One region of the Staphylococcus ratti genome, then DNA from elsewhere that is predicted to be linked to it. Evidence: riboswitches for the same ligand, from Rfam matches in the RefSeq annotation. Region 1 holds a riboswitch; each other region holds the start of a gene.
The links. Region 1 has a riboswitch for S-adenosylmethionine ahead of LN051_RS02255 (Na+/H+ antiporter NhaC family protein). Riboswitches for the same ligand answer to the same signal wherever they lie in the genome.
Positions count from the first base shown of each region.

Region 2: another riboswitch for S-adenosylmethionine. It lies ahead of LN051_RS08705 (methionine ABC transporter ATP-binding protein); the one in region 1 lies ahead of LN051_RS02255 (Na+/H+ antiporter NhaC family protein).
Region 3: another riboswitch for S-adenosylmethionine. It lies ahead of metK (methionine adenosyltransferase); the one in region 1 lies ahead of LN051_RS02255 (Na+/H+ antiporter NhaC family protein).

Region 1 covers NZ_CP086654.1:527,460-532,341, forward strand. Annotated here, with positions in the region: gene hutI (imidazolonepropionase) at 1-1,219, shown strand, start outside; SAM riboswitch class I at 1,867-1,963, shown strand; gene LN051_RS02255 (Na+/H+ antiporter NhaC family protein) at 2,055-3,365, shown strand; gene LN051_RS02260 (SRPBCC family protein) at 3,392-3,889, shown strand; gene LN051_RS02265 (hypothetical protein) at 4,041-4,574, opposite strand; gene LN051_RS02270 (bile acid:sodium symporter family protein) at 4,754-4,882, shown strand, end outside.
Region 2 covers NZ_CP086654.1:1,815,015-1,819,896, forward strand. Annotated here, with positions in the region: gene LN051_RS08690 (antibiotic biosynthesis monooxygenase family protein) at 1-34, opposite strand, end outside; gene LN051_RS08695 (MetQ/NlpA family ABC transporter substrate-binding protein) at 206-1,033, opposite strand; gene LN051_RS08700 (methionine ABC transporter permease) at 1,058-1,753, opposite strand; gene LN051_RS08705 (methionine ABC transporter ATP-binding protein) at 1,746-2,774, opposite strand; SAM riboswitch class I at 2,874-2,982, opposite strand; gene LN051_RS08710 (thioredoxin family protein) at 3,023-3,337, opposite strand; gene LN051_RS08715 (toprim domain-containing protein) at 3,303-3,698, opposite strand; gene gcvH (glycine cleavage system protein GcvH) at 3,781-4,161, opposite strand; gene LN051_RS08725 (arsenate reductase family protein) at 4,231-4,584, opposite strand; gene LN051_RS08730 (thioredoxin family protein) at 4,752-4,882, shown strand, end outside.
Region 3 covers NZ_CP086654.1:936,239-941,120, reverse strand. Annotated here, with positions in the region: gene LN051_RS04575 (nuclease-related domain-containing protein) at 1-821, opposite strand, end outside; gene metK (methionine adenosyltransferase) at 910-2,109, opposite strand; SAM riboswitch class I at 2,219-2,330, opposite strand; gene pckA (phosphoenolpyruvate carboxykinase (ATP)) at 2,562-4,142, shown strand; gene LN051_RS04560 (alpha/beta hydrolase family protein) at 4,181-4,882, opposite strand, start outside.

The sequences.
Region 1 (4,882 bases):
CCAAAATATTGAAGAATTAATTTTACCGAAATCGACAGAACGTCCTTTAAAAGGTGTAGAATTAGATGAATTAAAGATTGTTAAAAATGGGACAGTTGTCATTAAAGACGGAAAAATTGTTTATTCTGGACCTTATACTGATGCATATGAAGCGCAAGAAATTATTGATGCTTCAGGAAAAGTAGTATCACCAGCTTTAGTGGATGCACATACGCATCTCGTTCATGGTGGTTCACGTGAACATGAAATGTCTTTAAAACGCCAAGGAATGTCATACTTAGATATTCTTGAACAAGGCGGTGGTATACTTTCAACTGTAAAGGCGACGCGTCAAACGAGTGAAGATGAGCTTTTTAAAAAAGCAGAACATGACTTATTAACGATGATTCACCACGGTGTATTAGCACTTGAAAGTAAGAGTGGTTATGGTTTAGATAAAGAAAATGAACTCAAACAATTAAAAGTATCACGCCGCTTACAAGAAAAGTATAACTTAGATATGCGTCATACTTTTCTTGGGCCACATGCTGTACCTAAAGAAGCTAAGTCGAATGAAGCGTTCTTAGAAGAAATGATTGAATTATTACCAGAAGTGAAAGCATACGCTGATTTTGCAGATATCTTCTGCGAAACAGGAGTGTTTACAATCGAAGAATCTAAACGTTATATGGAAGCGGCGAAAGCACAAGGTTTCCAAGTGAAAATTCATGCTGATGAAATCGATCCATTAGGCGGATTAGGCTTAGCAATTGATGAACAAGCGATTTCAGCAGATCACCTTGTCGCTTCAAGTAATGAAGATAAAGAAAAATTAAAAGATACAGATACAGTAGCGGTACTATTACCTGGAACGACTTTCTATTTAGATAAAAATGATTATGCGGATGCGCGCGGTATGTTAGATAACAACGGTGCAATTGCGGTTGCAACAGACTTTAACCCTGGAAGTTGTGTAACGAATAACTTACAAATGGTTATGGCAATAGCTGCACTCAAATTAAAATTATCACCAAATGAAATTTGGAACGCGGTCACAGTTAATGCAGCTAAAGCAATCAATGTGGATGCAGGAACAATCAATGAAGGAGACAAAGCGAATATTGTCATTTGGCATGCGCCGAACCATGAATACATTCCGTATCATTATGGTATTAATCATGTGGAAAAAGTCATTCAAGCTGGTAAAGTCATTGTGAATCGTGACTTGGCACTTCAATAGCTTCCTTCAAATCTAGTCAGCCTTGTGGGGGCAGGACAACGAAATCAATAGATTTCTGTCCTGCATCAAAAAAGAGCAATAAAGTTAAAGAGTACAGTAGCTGTCTGAATTGAAGGTGCGCTTTACAAGCTTCCTTCAAATCTAGTCAGCCTTGTGGGGGCAGGACGACGAAATCAATAGATTTCTGTCCTGCATGATAAAAAGAGCAATAAAGTTAAAGAGTACAGTAGCTGTCTGAATTGAAGGTGCGCTTTACAAGCTTCCTTCAAATCTAGTCAGCCTTGTGGGGGCAGGACGACGAAATCAAATAGATTTCTGTCCTGCATCAAAAATGTGCATTAAAGAAAAAAGCCCAGTAGCTGTCTGAATTGAAGATGCGCTTTGCAAGCTTTCTTCAATCCTAGACATCCTTGTGGGGGCAGGACGACGAAATCAATAGATTTCTGTCCTGCATCAAAAATGTGCATTAAAGAAAAAAGCCCAGTAGCTGTCTGAATTGAAGATGCGCTTTGCAAGCTTTCTTCAATCCTAGACATCCTTGTGGGGGCAGGACGACGAAATCAATAGATTTCTGTCCTGCTCCCTTAATCATTGAGGATTGACGTATCTCATATTTTCATGTAAAGTTTAACAGTAAAATTAAATATTTCATATCAAGAGAAGTGGAGGGACTGGCCCTGTGATACTTCGGCAACATGATCATGCGTGTGCCAATTCCAGAAGCTGTATGGCTGAAGATAAGAAACTCGAAAATCAATCAGGTCAAGCCTAATAGTGTTCATGCGCATGTTACACTATTAGTGTTTGACCTTAAATTTTTGGTAAGGAGATTGCAATGTCTAAAGAAATCAAAGATAAGGCTAATGGATGGGCTTTATTACCTTTAATTGTATTTATTTGTATCTTTTTAGGTGCAGGAATAATTACGAAAGACTTTACATTTATGCCATTAAATGTCGCTGCAATTGTCGGTGTAATTATTGCGTTAGTAATGAATAGAAAAGAAAAATTTACGCATAAAGTAGAGATTTTTGCGAAGCGCGCAGGACACTCAAACATTATATTAATGATGTTTATTTTCTTATTGGCAGGTGCATTCTCAAAAACAGCAGAACAAATGGGAGGCGTGGAATCCATTGTTAACTTTGGACTTTCTTTAATCCCACAAAATCTACTTGTTGTCGGTTTATTTATCATATGTATGTTTGTTTCTATATCGATGGGGACATCTGTTGGTACAGTGGCAGCAATTGCGCCAGTGGGCTTTGGTTTGAGTCAGGCAACAGATATTCCAGTCGCACTCGCTATGGCAACAGTAGTTGGCGGTGCAATGTTTGGTGACAACCTATCTATGATTTCTGATACAACCATCGCAGCTGTAAGAACACAGCGTACGCAAATGGCAGACAAGTTTAAAGTGAATTTCCGTATCGTTCTTCCAGGTGCGCTAATTACGATTATAATATTATGGGCACTAACACATGGTAGCCATATTAATCATGGTCAAAACTATGATTATGATTTCATTAAAATTATTCCATATTTGTTTGTACTTATATTAGCTGTACTAGGAATTAATGTTGTTATTGTCTTGCTCGGGGGAATACTATTATCAGGAATCATTGGACTTATTGATCATTCGTTTGATTTAGCAGGCTTTTTAAAAGCTACATCAGAAGGTATCGTGGGTATGGAAGATATTGCGATAATTGCATTGCTTATCGGTGGTATGATCGGGTTGGTTGAGCACCATGGCGGAATTCATTGGTTGTTGTACAAAATTAAAAGCAAAATCAAATCACGACGAGGTGCTGAATTTGGCATCGCTAGCTTGGTAAGTGTTGCTGATATTTCTACAGCGAACAATACGATTTCTATTATTATGTCAGGACCTCTTGCGAAAGATATCGCGGATGAGTATCAGATAGATCGTCGTAAGTCAGCGAGTATTTTAGATATTTTTGGAAGTGCTTGGCAAGGTTTTATTCCTTACAGTCCGCAACTTATTGCAGCGGCAGGTGTTGCAGGTATATCACCAGTAATGTTAGTACCTTATTCGATTTACCCAGTAATGCTTGCTATTTGTGGAATTATTGCAATCCTATTTAACTTGCCACGTTTGAAAAGTAAAAAGAATGAAGCTTAAAAGTGAGGAGAAACACTGTGAAAAACATGCAAAATGAATGGGTCGAAGTAAAAATCGTACGTTTACTTAAAACGACACCAGCGTTTGCTTATCAAGCATGGATAGATCCGGAAATGCTACGTCATTGGTTTATGACAACTTCAAGAACAAATACAAGTGTGCATAATGAAGCTGTCGAAGGCGGACATTATGAAATTATAGATCAACGTCAAGATAAGAGGGTACGTGTTAAAGGAATTTATAATAAACTTGTTTCAGGTCTAGAAATTGGTTTAACGATTCAAATGCCGGATGTAAGTGAAAAACAAGATGATATCGAAGTGTTTTTTGAAGAACGCAGTCCAGGGATTACGCAAATGACGTTCTTTTATAAGAGTGAAGTGCCTAAAGAACGACGTCTATCTCAATTGGAATATAAACAAAAAAAGAAAGAATACCATGACAAGGTTGTTCATGGCTTTGAAAATATTTTTGATGCAATGCAAAATTATATAGAAGCACAATCAACAGACTCAAATCACTAAAAAGACTAGAGGGCGCACGTAGATATTAGACGTGTGTCACTCTAGTCTTTTATTGTTATAGTTCAAAATGAAATTGGGGCAAGCTGTTGCTTTGGGTGCATAGTATTGATTGTCCAGATGAATCACTTATTATGTTTTTGTCTCTTCTTTTTTATGAAATGCGTATCATGTGGGCTTGAGGTTGAGAAGGTGAGTAAACTTGACAAATATCAATGTGATGTCGTGCTAAGAGGCTTAAAATATTGCTAGCTTCTTCAACTGTAGACGTAAGTGTTAATAAGTTTTTGCGTATCGTATACTTGAGCTGAAATTGTGGTGCTTGATGAAGTACTTCAATAACCTTATCTTTAATAAATGGGTCGGTTAAACCGTCAATATAATAGTCATAACGACGTTCAATATTTTTCAATTGTTCTATAGGAAGTAATTCAGCTTCAGATTTTGTTCGGATGACTTGATAGATTGTATAGTGATGGAAACTTAAGAAACTAAGCAAGTAGGGTAGTGCTTGCTTTTGCATATGCACACGTAACAGATAGGCGTTTTGGTTTTTGTAAAATTCGTGATGTATTGGGGAAGGGAAGTTGACATTTTTAAGCAACTGACTTAATTGATGTCGTATTTTTCGGCGTTGTAATTCTGCAATTTGAATAGAATAGAACTCTAACTTATCAATAAGCATCATGATTCCTCTTTTAGCTATAATTTATTACGTTCATTGTACCACTCTATTTTATAAAAATCAGTAGGACTATCGACGTAAATCTACGAAGTGAGAAATGATTTTTATTTGTAAATAGTGTTGTCAACGATGATTAGTTATGTTAATATTCTGAATATTATAATAACTATGAGGTGACAGCGATGTTGAGACAAGTAGGACAATTTGCATCTAAAACATTTTTACTATGGATGTTAATTGCAAGTGTGATTGGATTTTTAGTGCCGAGTGCTTTTTCGGCTATGACACCATGGATTCCGTATCTTCTTGGT
Region 2 (4,882 bases), 1.0 Mb from region 1:
CTTTTGTTGAAAACGTAACTTGAGCAACAAACATATTTCATTCCTCCTAAAATTTCACTGAAGGGTAATATACCAAATTTTAGATGCGTTCGCATATCATTCGCTTTTCAACAGTTAGATAATACGTATATATGGGCACATGCTTTTTTTAAATTCAAACATTCCAAAAGTAGTACTCGCACACTAATGTTTAGATAGTATCCTCTTATTTAGCTGGCGTAACAGCACCATCGTATTTATCTTCGATGAACTTTTTAATGTCTTCAGATTGTAATACTTTCATTAAAACTTTAATCTTATCGTCATCTTTATGCCCCTCTTGAACTGCAATCAAGTTTGCATATGGGTTGTCATCTGATTTTTCAACAGCAATCGAATCTTTTTGTGGATTCAACTTTTGTTCAATTGCGAAGTTAGAGTTAATTATTACAGCGTCGCCTTCATTATTTTGGTACGTTTTAGGTAAAAATTCTGCAGATTGCTTGTTGTTGAATTTTAAATCCTTTTTGTTTTCTTCAATATCGTCAAACGTCGCGTCTTGAATTTTAACGCCTTTTTTAATTTTAATTAAACCTTCGTCAACGAAAAACTTCAAGAAACGTCCTTGTTCTGCTGGGTTATTTGAAACGAAAATTTCAGCGCCTTTAGGTAAATCTTTTAAACTTTTATGCTTTTGTGAGTACACTGCCATAGGTTCTAAATGTACATTGCCTGCTGACTCAATTTTATAGCCTTTGTCTTTCTTTTCAGTATCTAAATAAGGTGTATGTTGGAAAAAGTTTGCATCCAATTCTCCAGCATCTAATAATTTATTAGGTGTCGTATAATCGTTAATTGTTTTAATTTCTAAATCATAACCTTCTTTTTTCAATAATGGTTGCGCCTTTTCTAAAATTTCAGCATGAGGCGCCGGTGATGCGCCTACGACAATTTTTTTGTCATCTTTGCTACCACTTTTCGAATCGTTATTTCCACAAGCAGCTAAAACAACCGTAAGTACTAAAATTAATGCAATTGATAAAATTCTTTTCATTTGACCATTCTCCTTAAAATAAATTTATCGTTTATCTATTTTATTCGTTGTCCAATCTCCCAAAAATTGAATAACGAAGACGATAACTAAAATTAAAATTGTCGAAATTAAAATGACATCATTTTGATTTCGCGTAAAACCAGTTAAATAAGCTAAATTCCCTAATCCACCTGCGCCAATTACACCTGCAATCGCCGTTGACCCTACGAGTGCAATAGCTGTTACAGTAATACCTGAAACGAGCGCTGGAAGGGACTCTGGAATGAGCACCTTTCGAATAACTGTCCAAGTGTTTGCCCCCATAGACCAAGCAGCTTCGATGACACCTTTATCAATCTCTTTTAATGCAATCTCAACAAGTCGTCCGTAAAATGGCGAAGCGCCAATAATTAACGCTGGTAACGCGCCCGTTGGTCCACTAATCGTGCCAAGTACTAAACTTGTAAAAGGAATGAGCAATAAAATCAATATGATAAATGGAATCGCTCGGAATAAGTTAACAAAAAATGAAACGATGCTGTAAAAGATGCGCCCTACTTTGGATTTACTTTTAGATGTCAAAAATAAAATCACGCCAATGATAAGCCCAAAAACAAACGCAAAAATGGTAGAAATCACCGTCATATAGAGTGTTTCGTATGTGGCTATCCACACCTCATCCCATCGTATATGAGGCATCGTTATCATTTCACTCAATATTTCGCTAAAACTTTTACCCATGGCTTATCACCTCAACTTCAATTTTCTTTTCTGCTAACTCTAGTGTTAATTGTTCAAATTCATGCTCTGAAACATTTTGAAGGTGTAACAAAATAAAGCCTATAATCCCTTTTTTGGAATGTTTAATATTCGCCTCCAAAATGTTCACTGCCACATGATGTGTTCGTGTGATGTACGAAACGATTGGTTGTGTTGTAGCCTCTCCTGAAAAATTAAGTTTGACTAATTTATCAGAAGCATTAATTTCTACTAACTCAGAAATATCCTCGTATTCTGCACTTGGCTTTAAATCTTCTTGAACAAATCTTCTAGAGACAGAATGTTTTGGATTCTCGAAAAATTCTGTTATTTCAGCTTGTTCAATAATCCGCCCTCTTTCCATCACCGCTACTTCATCACAAATACGACGAATCACATGCATTTCATGCGTAATAATAATAATCGTTAAATTTTGTTCTTTTTTGAGTTGTAGCAATAAATCTAAAATTTCATCTGTTGTTTGTGGATCAAGTGCACTAGTTGCCTCATCACAAAGCAATACTTCTGGGTCATTCGTTAATGCACGCGCGATACCTACACGCTGTTTTTGTCCACCAGACAATTCGGAAGGGTATGCTTTTTCTCGCCCTTTTAACCCGACACGTTCTATAAGTTCTAGTGCTTTCGTTTTTGCCTCCTTCTTTGGAACACCTGCAATTTCTAACGGAAATAACACATTGTCTAAAACTGTACGTGACCATAATAAGTTAAAATGTTGAAAAATCATGCTCACTTTTTGCCTTTTGTGACGAAGTGCACGTTTACTTAGTTGTCCTATATTTTCACCACCAATGATGACCTCACCAGAAGTTGGCGTTTCTAAATAATTAAACAATCGTATTAATGTACTTTTTCCCGCACCAGAAAAGCCGATAATACCAAAAATGGTCCCTTTATCAATATTTAAATCGATATCATCTACAGCTGTCACAGTTTGGGATTTGCTCTCGTACCGTTTAACAATATTTTTAAGCTCGATCAATATGATTCCCCCCTATATGTTGTCCTATGACAAAAATCAGAATAAAAAAAGCTTTCTCCTATTATGTAAATAAGAGAAAGCAAAGATACCGATGCATTTCTCTCATCTCCAAAAGTAAATCGTTACTTTATGTGAATTGGCACCATTTCTATACATAGACGGTTGCCGGGCTTCATAGGGCACATCCCTCCACCACTCTGGATAAGAGCTTATCTGAATATTAAGTTGTTCAAATCTTACCATTTCCCTCAATTTTCGTCAACAGATTTTTTTAACTTCTCTAACAAATACGTCACAGATTGAAAAGCATAGATGCGTTCTAGTTCTTGATTGTTTTTCATAATCAATAATATCGGTACAGACTGTATTTCAAATTGTTGGCTAAATTCAGGATAGAAATTTAAATTTCGTTTTTCTAATGGTAACTGAGCCACTTCGTTAGCAATATCTAGCATGCGCTCGGATATTTTACATGTTCCACACATCGGTGTGTAACCAAAAATTAAATGAATCTCATTATCTTTATTTTTAAATGTATTGTTCAATTGCTTCGAAACATTCATGATACGAATACTTTCCTTTTACATAAAAGTCGTTTTTAACATTAAACCCATGACGTCCTAATACATTTGAGAGGTAATCTCGTGGGCAACGTGCCACTTCACTATAAGTTGAATCGACAAAGATATCAATACTTTCACTCAAATACTTATGAAACCATTTTCGAATCTTTCGTCCTTCCGCATCAGCATCAACAAGAATATAGACTTGCTTGCCATATAATGATTCAATCATGTTATCCAATTTTTCAATCCCCATCGTCCCGTGAGTACAAACGATTTCGACAGGCTCTAGTAACACCTCGTTAACTCTTTTTTTATCAGATTTGCCTTCTACAACAATTATCTTGTTAATCATCGTCATGGTCTTCACCTTCTAAAAAGATATTATTCAGTGTAAAAAAACTCCGAGATAATCCAATGAGTATCTAGGAGTTTCGTCATTATTATTCGCCGATCATTTCTTGATAGCCTTGTGCATCCATTAACGCATCAAGTTCACTTTCGTCAGTTATTTCCACTTTAACCATCCATGCTTTTTCGTATGGTGATTCATTTACAGCTTCTGGCTCATCTTCAAGGTTTTCGTTAATTTCTACGATTTTGCCAGATACTGGTGAATATAATTCTGAAACTGTTTTAACAGATTCAACGCTACCGAAAGTTTCACCTTCAGCTACTTCATCATCGACTTCTGGAAGTTCAACGAATACGATATCTCCTAATTCGTTTTGTGCAAAATCTGTAATACCGACAGTTGCGATGTTGCCTTCAACTTTTACCCATTCATGTTCTTTTGAATACTTTAATTCACTTGGCACTGCCACTTGAATCCCCTCCTATATTTGTTTACAAGATAATCATGACACAATGCAAATTATCTATCAACTATTTTATTATAACCAAGTATCGCGATAAACTTGCTCATTAAAACCGACCGTTACTTTATCACCTAAGATTGCTAAAGGTCGTTTTACTAACATTCCATCTGAGGCTAAAAGTTCTAATTTTTCGTCATCAGATAATTCACTTAATTTATCTTTAAGTTTTAATTCCCGATATTTTGCGCCATGCGTATTGAATAATTTCTTAATTTCAATACCAGACTGTTGAACAATCTCTCTAAATTCCTCTTTTGTCGGCGTCAATTGTACGATATCAATTGGTTCATAGCTCACGCCATGCTCAGATAAAAATTTTGCAGCTTTTTTACATGTAGTACAATTAGGATACTGATAAAACTTAATCATGCTCTAACCTCCTTGCTTGACTTATAACAAATATACCAAAATTTGTTAGATTAGACTAATTTTAAGTTGATGCTCATTTTTAATATTGATTAAATCATGAAATATGACGTATTATAAGAAATTCGTTATACTTTGTAATAAGAAAAAGAACAACGGAGGAAATACTTATGCAAAAAATTCAAAACATGGATAGATTCAAAGAAATCATTAATGGTGACAACATTGCGATTGTAAAATTTGAAGCAAGTTGGTGTCCCGATTGTAAAGCGATGGACATGTGGGTCGACCCAATCGTCCA
Region 3 (4,882 bases), 410 kb from region 1:
AATTCGTCGAGTTGTGTCGGACCTACAAGTACTTTTGTACCACTTTGTGGTGCGTAATTCGAAATTGTAATATCCCCTTCATGTCTAGGGTTAAAATATAATATCGCTGTTGGTGCATATTTTAGGTTTAATTTTTGTTGTAACGTCGTTGCTAATTTTTCTACTGCTTCAAGTTGTGAAGTATAATCTACAACTGTTAATGTACGGTTTGTTTCTTGTTGATCAAGCACTACAGTTTGTGGTGTTTGTGCATCTAACTCTAATGTTTTGAACACTTGTTCCATCATCGGGTTTTCTTTGAATTGATTCTGAGTAACACCTTGATAAACATGGCCTTTAAGTAGCTCTGAATCAATAATATATAAACCGGTACGTGTCAAAACAAGGTGGCTAATACGCGTAATATCTTCTAAATCATTTGTTGGCATAAAAATGTTAGCCATAATATGCATATCTTCTGGACGAATACGTTTTTCTTTTACAAGACGTTCTCGAATGCCTAAAAGACGCATATCTGTAATGTATTCGCTATCATTTTTTGAGAATAATTTTAATGCATCAATTTCACGATTTTTAGAAGATAACATTGTGTCATATTGTTCCTTATGACGCGTATCTGATTTTTTCTTTTCAATTCGTGCTTTTTCTAACTCTTCTTTATGTTCATTATTTAATTTTTCTTTTTTGGATTGATACTGACTTGAATATGTTTCTTTTACCTTCTTTTTGCTTCGTAACGCAAACAAAAATAAAATCAGAAACAAGAGTGCAAGGACACTCGCAGCGATTAACCCAATTTGAATTGGATCCAATTGTGACATTAACAATTACCTACCTTTTCTACATTTGCTTTATTATATTCATTATATAAAAAAGCTAATAAAATCGCGAGTGTTTATGGAAAAAACATTAATTTTGAGAAGCCACCGCTTCTTTTAAAATGTCGATTTTGTCCGTTTTTTCCCATGGTACATTAATATCATTGCGACCAAAGTGTCCATATGCAGCAGTTTGCTTATAGATTGGGCGTTGTAAATCTAACATTTTAATGATACCCGCTGGGCGTAAATCAAAATGCGTACGCACTGCTTCAATTAAGCTATCTTCTGAAACTTGTCCGGTACCAAAAGTATCAATAGCGATAGATACTGGCTGTGCCACGCCAATCGCATATGCAATTTGAACTTCACATTTTTTAGCTAAACCAGCTGCAACGATATTTTTAGCAACATAACGCGCCGCATAAGCTGCAGAACGGTCTACCTTTGTAGGATCTTTTCCAGAAAAAGCACCGCCTCCGTGACGCGCATAACCGCCGTACGTATCCACTATAATTTTACGACCTGTTAAACCAGCATCACCTTGTGGTCCACCAATAACGAAACGTCCTGTAGGATTAATAAAGAACTTTGTATCTTCATCAATTAAATTTGCATCTACTGTTGGATAAATCACATATTTTTTTAGGTCCTCTTGGATTTTTTCTAATTCGATTTCTTCATGGTGTTGTGACGAAATAACAATCGTATCGATACGCTTCGGATGATTTTCCTCATCGTATTCAACCGTTACTTGTACTTTACCGTCAGGTCTTAAATATTCTAAAGTACCATCTTTACGTACTTCCGTTAAGCGTTTCGCTAGCTTATGAGATAAATCTATAGGAAGTGGCATATACGTATCTGTTTCATCTGTTGCATATCCAAACATTAACCCTTGGTCCCCTGCACCAGTATTTAATGCTTCATCATTATCGTCATCACGATATTCTAATGCACGATCTACACCTTGGGCAATATCTGGTGATTGTTCGTCAATCGCAGTTAAAACAGACATCGTTTTGTAGTCATAGCCATATTTTGCACGTGTGTAACCAATCTCTTTAACTGTTTCGCGTACAACTTTTGGAATGTCGACATACGTCGAAGTTGAGATTTCCCCAGCAATTAATGCCATTCCAGTCGTTACAGTTGTTTCACAAGCCACTCGTGCACTTTTGTCACCTTTTAGTATCTCATCTAGAATTGCATCAGAAATTTGATCTGCAATTTTATCTGGGTGGCCTTCAGTCACTGATTCTGATGTAAATAATCTTCTATTGTAAGTCATAATAAGCTCCTTTAAATTTTATATTACGAAGTTCTCTCTTTTTCTGAGCTAATAAAAAAAGAGCCTCTCACACTATAAACATAGAGAGAAGGCTCTAAACGTCCATTCGCTCTTATCGTTCAGACAATATCAGTCTGCAAACGGTTTGGCACCTTTCTTCATTAAAGAAGAGGTTGCTGGGTTTCACTGGGTCCATGTCCCTCCACCACTCAGGATAAGAGAATCCGTTAGTCTCATATTACCTAAATTTATAAGTAGTGTCAATTCTCTTTCTAACTCATGTTACACAAATATAAAAACGATTCCTCAACCTAATTATTTTACTATTTTTCTATCAAAATCACCTAATTTCGGTATGGATTATTTATCCATTGTGTTATACTCTTGAATTGTAAAGGCTTACATTATTGAAATAACTATCATTACTGAAATAACTATCGGAGGGATAAAACATGTCATTCAATACAAAGAAAATTGACGCATTAATTGACAAGCCTTCATCTCATTTTCAACTTACAACTACAGAACTCTACAATAAGATACTAAAACGAGACGAAGCTGAATTAACAGAACTCGGGGCGATTAATGCTAAAACTGGGGAATATACTGGTCGTTCTCCTAAAGATAAATATATTGTAGATAATCCTCAAGTTAAAGATGATATTGACTGGGGAGCAGTAAATCAACCTATTTCTGAAGAAAAATTCTTAAATTTATATTATCAAGTCATCGATTATTTAGATAAAAAAGATGAGATATTTGTTTTCAATGGTTATGCAGGTAGTGACAAAGATTCACAACTTGATTTAACTGTCGTCAATGAGTTTGCATGGCATAATTTATTTGCTCAAAATTTATTTATTAAACCTACTTCAAAAGAAGAAGCTTCAAAAATCAAAGCTGATTTCACTGTAATTTCTGCACCAACTTTTAAAGCAAATCCTGAAAAAGATGGCATTCGCTCTGAAACTTTTGTGATTATTTCATTCAAACACAAAACAGTCTTAATCGGTGGTACAGAATATGCAGGTGAAATGAAAAAATCTATTTTCTCTGTAATGAATTATTTATTACCGAAACAAGACATTATGAGCATGCATTGTTCAGCCAACGTAGGTCATAAAGGTGATGTCGCTTTATTTTTCGGTTTATCTGGAACAGGTAAAACAACGTTATCGGCTGATCCTGAGCGTCGCCTCATCGGCGATGACGAACATGGTTGGAATGACAATGGCGTGTTTAACATTGAAGGCGGTTGTTATGCGAAAGCTATTCAATTGTCCGAAGAAAAAGAACCTCAAATTTTCAATGCTATCCGTTATGGTACAGTTCTTGAAAACTGTGTAGTAGATGCTCAAGGTTATGTTGACTTTGATGACAATCAGTTAACAGAAAATACGCGTGCAGCCTATCCTATTCACCACATTGAAAATATTGTTGTTCCGTCTAAAGCATCTCACCCAAATACGATTATTTTCTTAACTGCAGATGCTTTTGGTGTATTACCTCCAATTTCAAAATTATCAAAAGACCAAGCAATGTATCATTTCTTAAGTGGTTTCACATCTAAACTCGCAGGTACAGAACGTGGTATTACTGAACCACAACCTTCTTTCTCAACATGTTTTGGCGCTCCATTTTTGCCGTTAAATGCAAAAGTGTATGCAGATTTACTTGGTGATTTAATCGATAAACATCAAGTCGATGTGTACTTAGTTAATACCGGTTGGACTGGAGGAAAATACGGTGTAGGTAACCGTATCGAACTGCGTTATACACGTAAAATGGTTAATGATGCCATTAGTGGAAAATTGAAAGACACAGAATTTGAACAAGATCATATCTTTGGTTTAAGCATTCCAAAAGCAGTAGAAGATGTCCCAACAACGATTCTACAACCGATTAATGCTTGGACAGACAAAAAAGCTTATGAAGCACAAGCTAAAGATTTAGTTTCAAGATTCAAAGAAAACTTCAAAAAATTTGGAGAAGATACGCAACATTTAGAAGAAACTGGCGGTTTCAAAGGTTAATTTAAAAAAGCTGTGAAGTAAAATCCATTTGGAAATCTTCACAGCTTTTTTTCGTTGTTTTTATAAGCTTCAACATTAGCCATCCACGATTGGATAATCTTTAAAACGTCTTTCATGGCTTGTGGCCTAGGGACATGCCCTTCTTGCATTTGATAAAATGTTTTATACGTGGCCCCTACTTCTTTTAAATGCGTTTCTAAAACATACGCTTGATGAATACCTACTTGCTTATCTTTACCACCATGGACAATCAATATCGGTGGCGCATCCGACTGAATGTGTGCCAACGCATCACGCTGACGATAGGCTTCTTTAGCTTTCTTTGGATGACCTACCATACGTCTTAATATATTTCTTAAATCGACACGTTCCTCATACATCAAACGTAAATCGCTAACGCCACCCCATATAATGTAACTGTCTACATTCACTTTTTGAAACGTTAAAAGCCCTTGAATGCCCCCTCTAGAAAATCCAACAAAATGGATAAACGCTTGAGGGTAACGCGCTGTCAATATACGCATTGCACTGGTTACATCATTTAAGTCGTCACCCGCAAAATCATCCTGCCCTTCACTGCCATTGTTCCCACGATAATAAGGTGCAAAAACAAGCGTGTTTTTATTAAGAAATTGCAACATTCTAGCGAGACGTACACGTCCAACTTGTCCTTTGCCTCCACGCAAGTAAACTACAATTCTCTTTACGGGGAGAAATGGCGTTAAGCATAATCCCTTAAC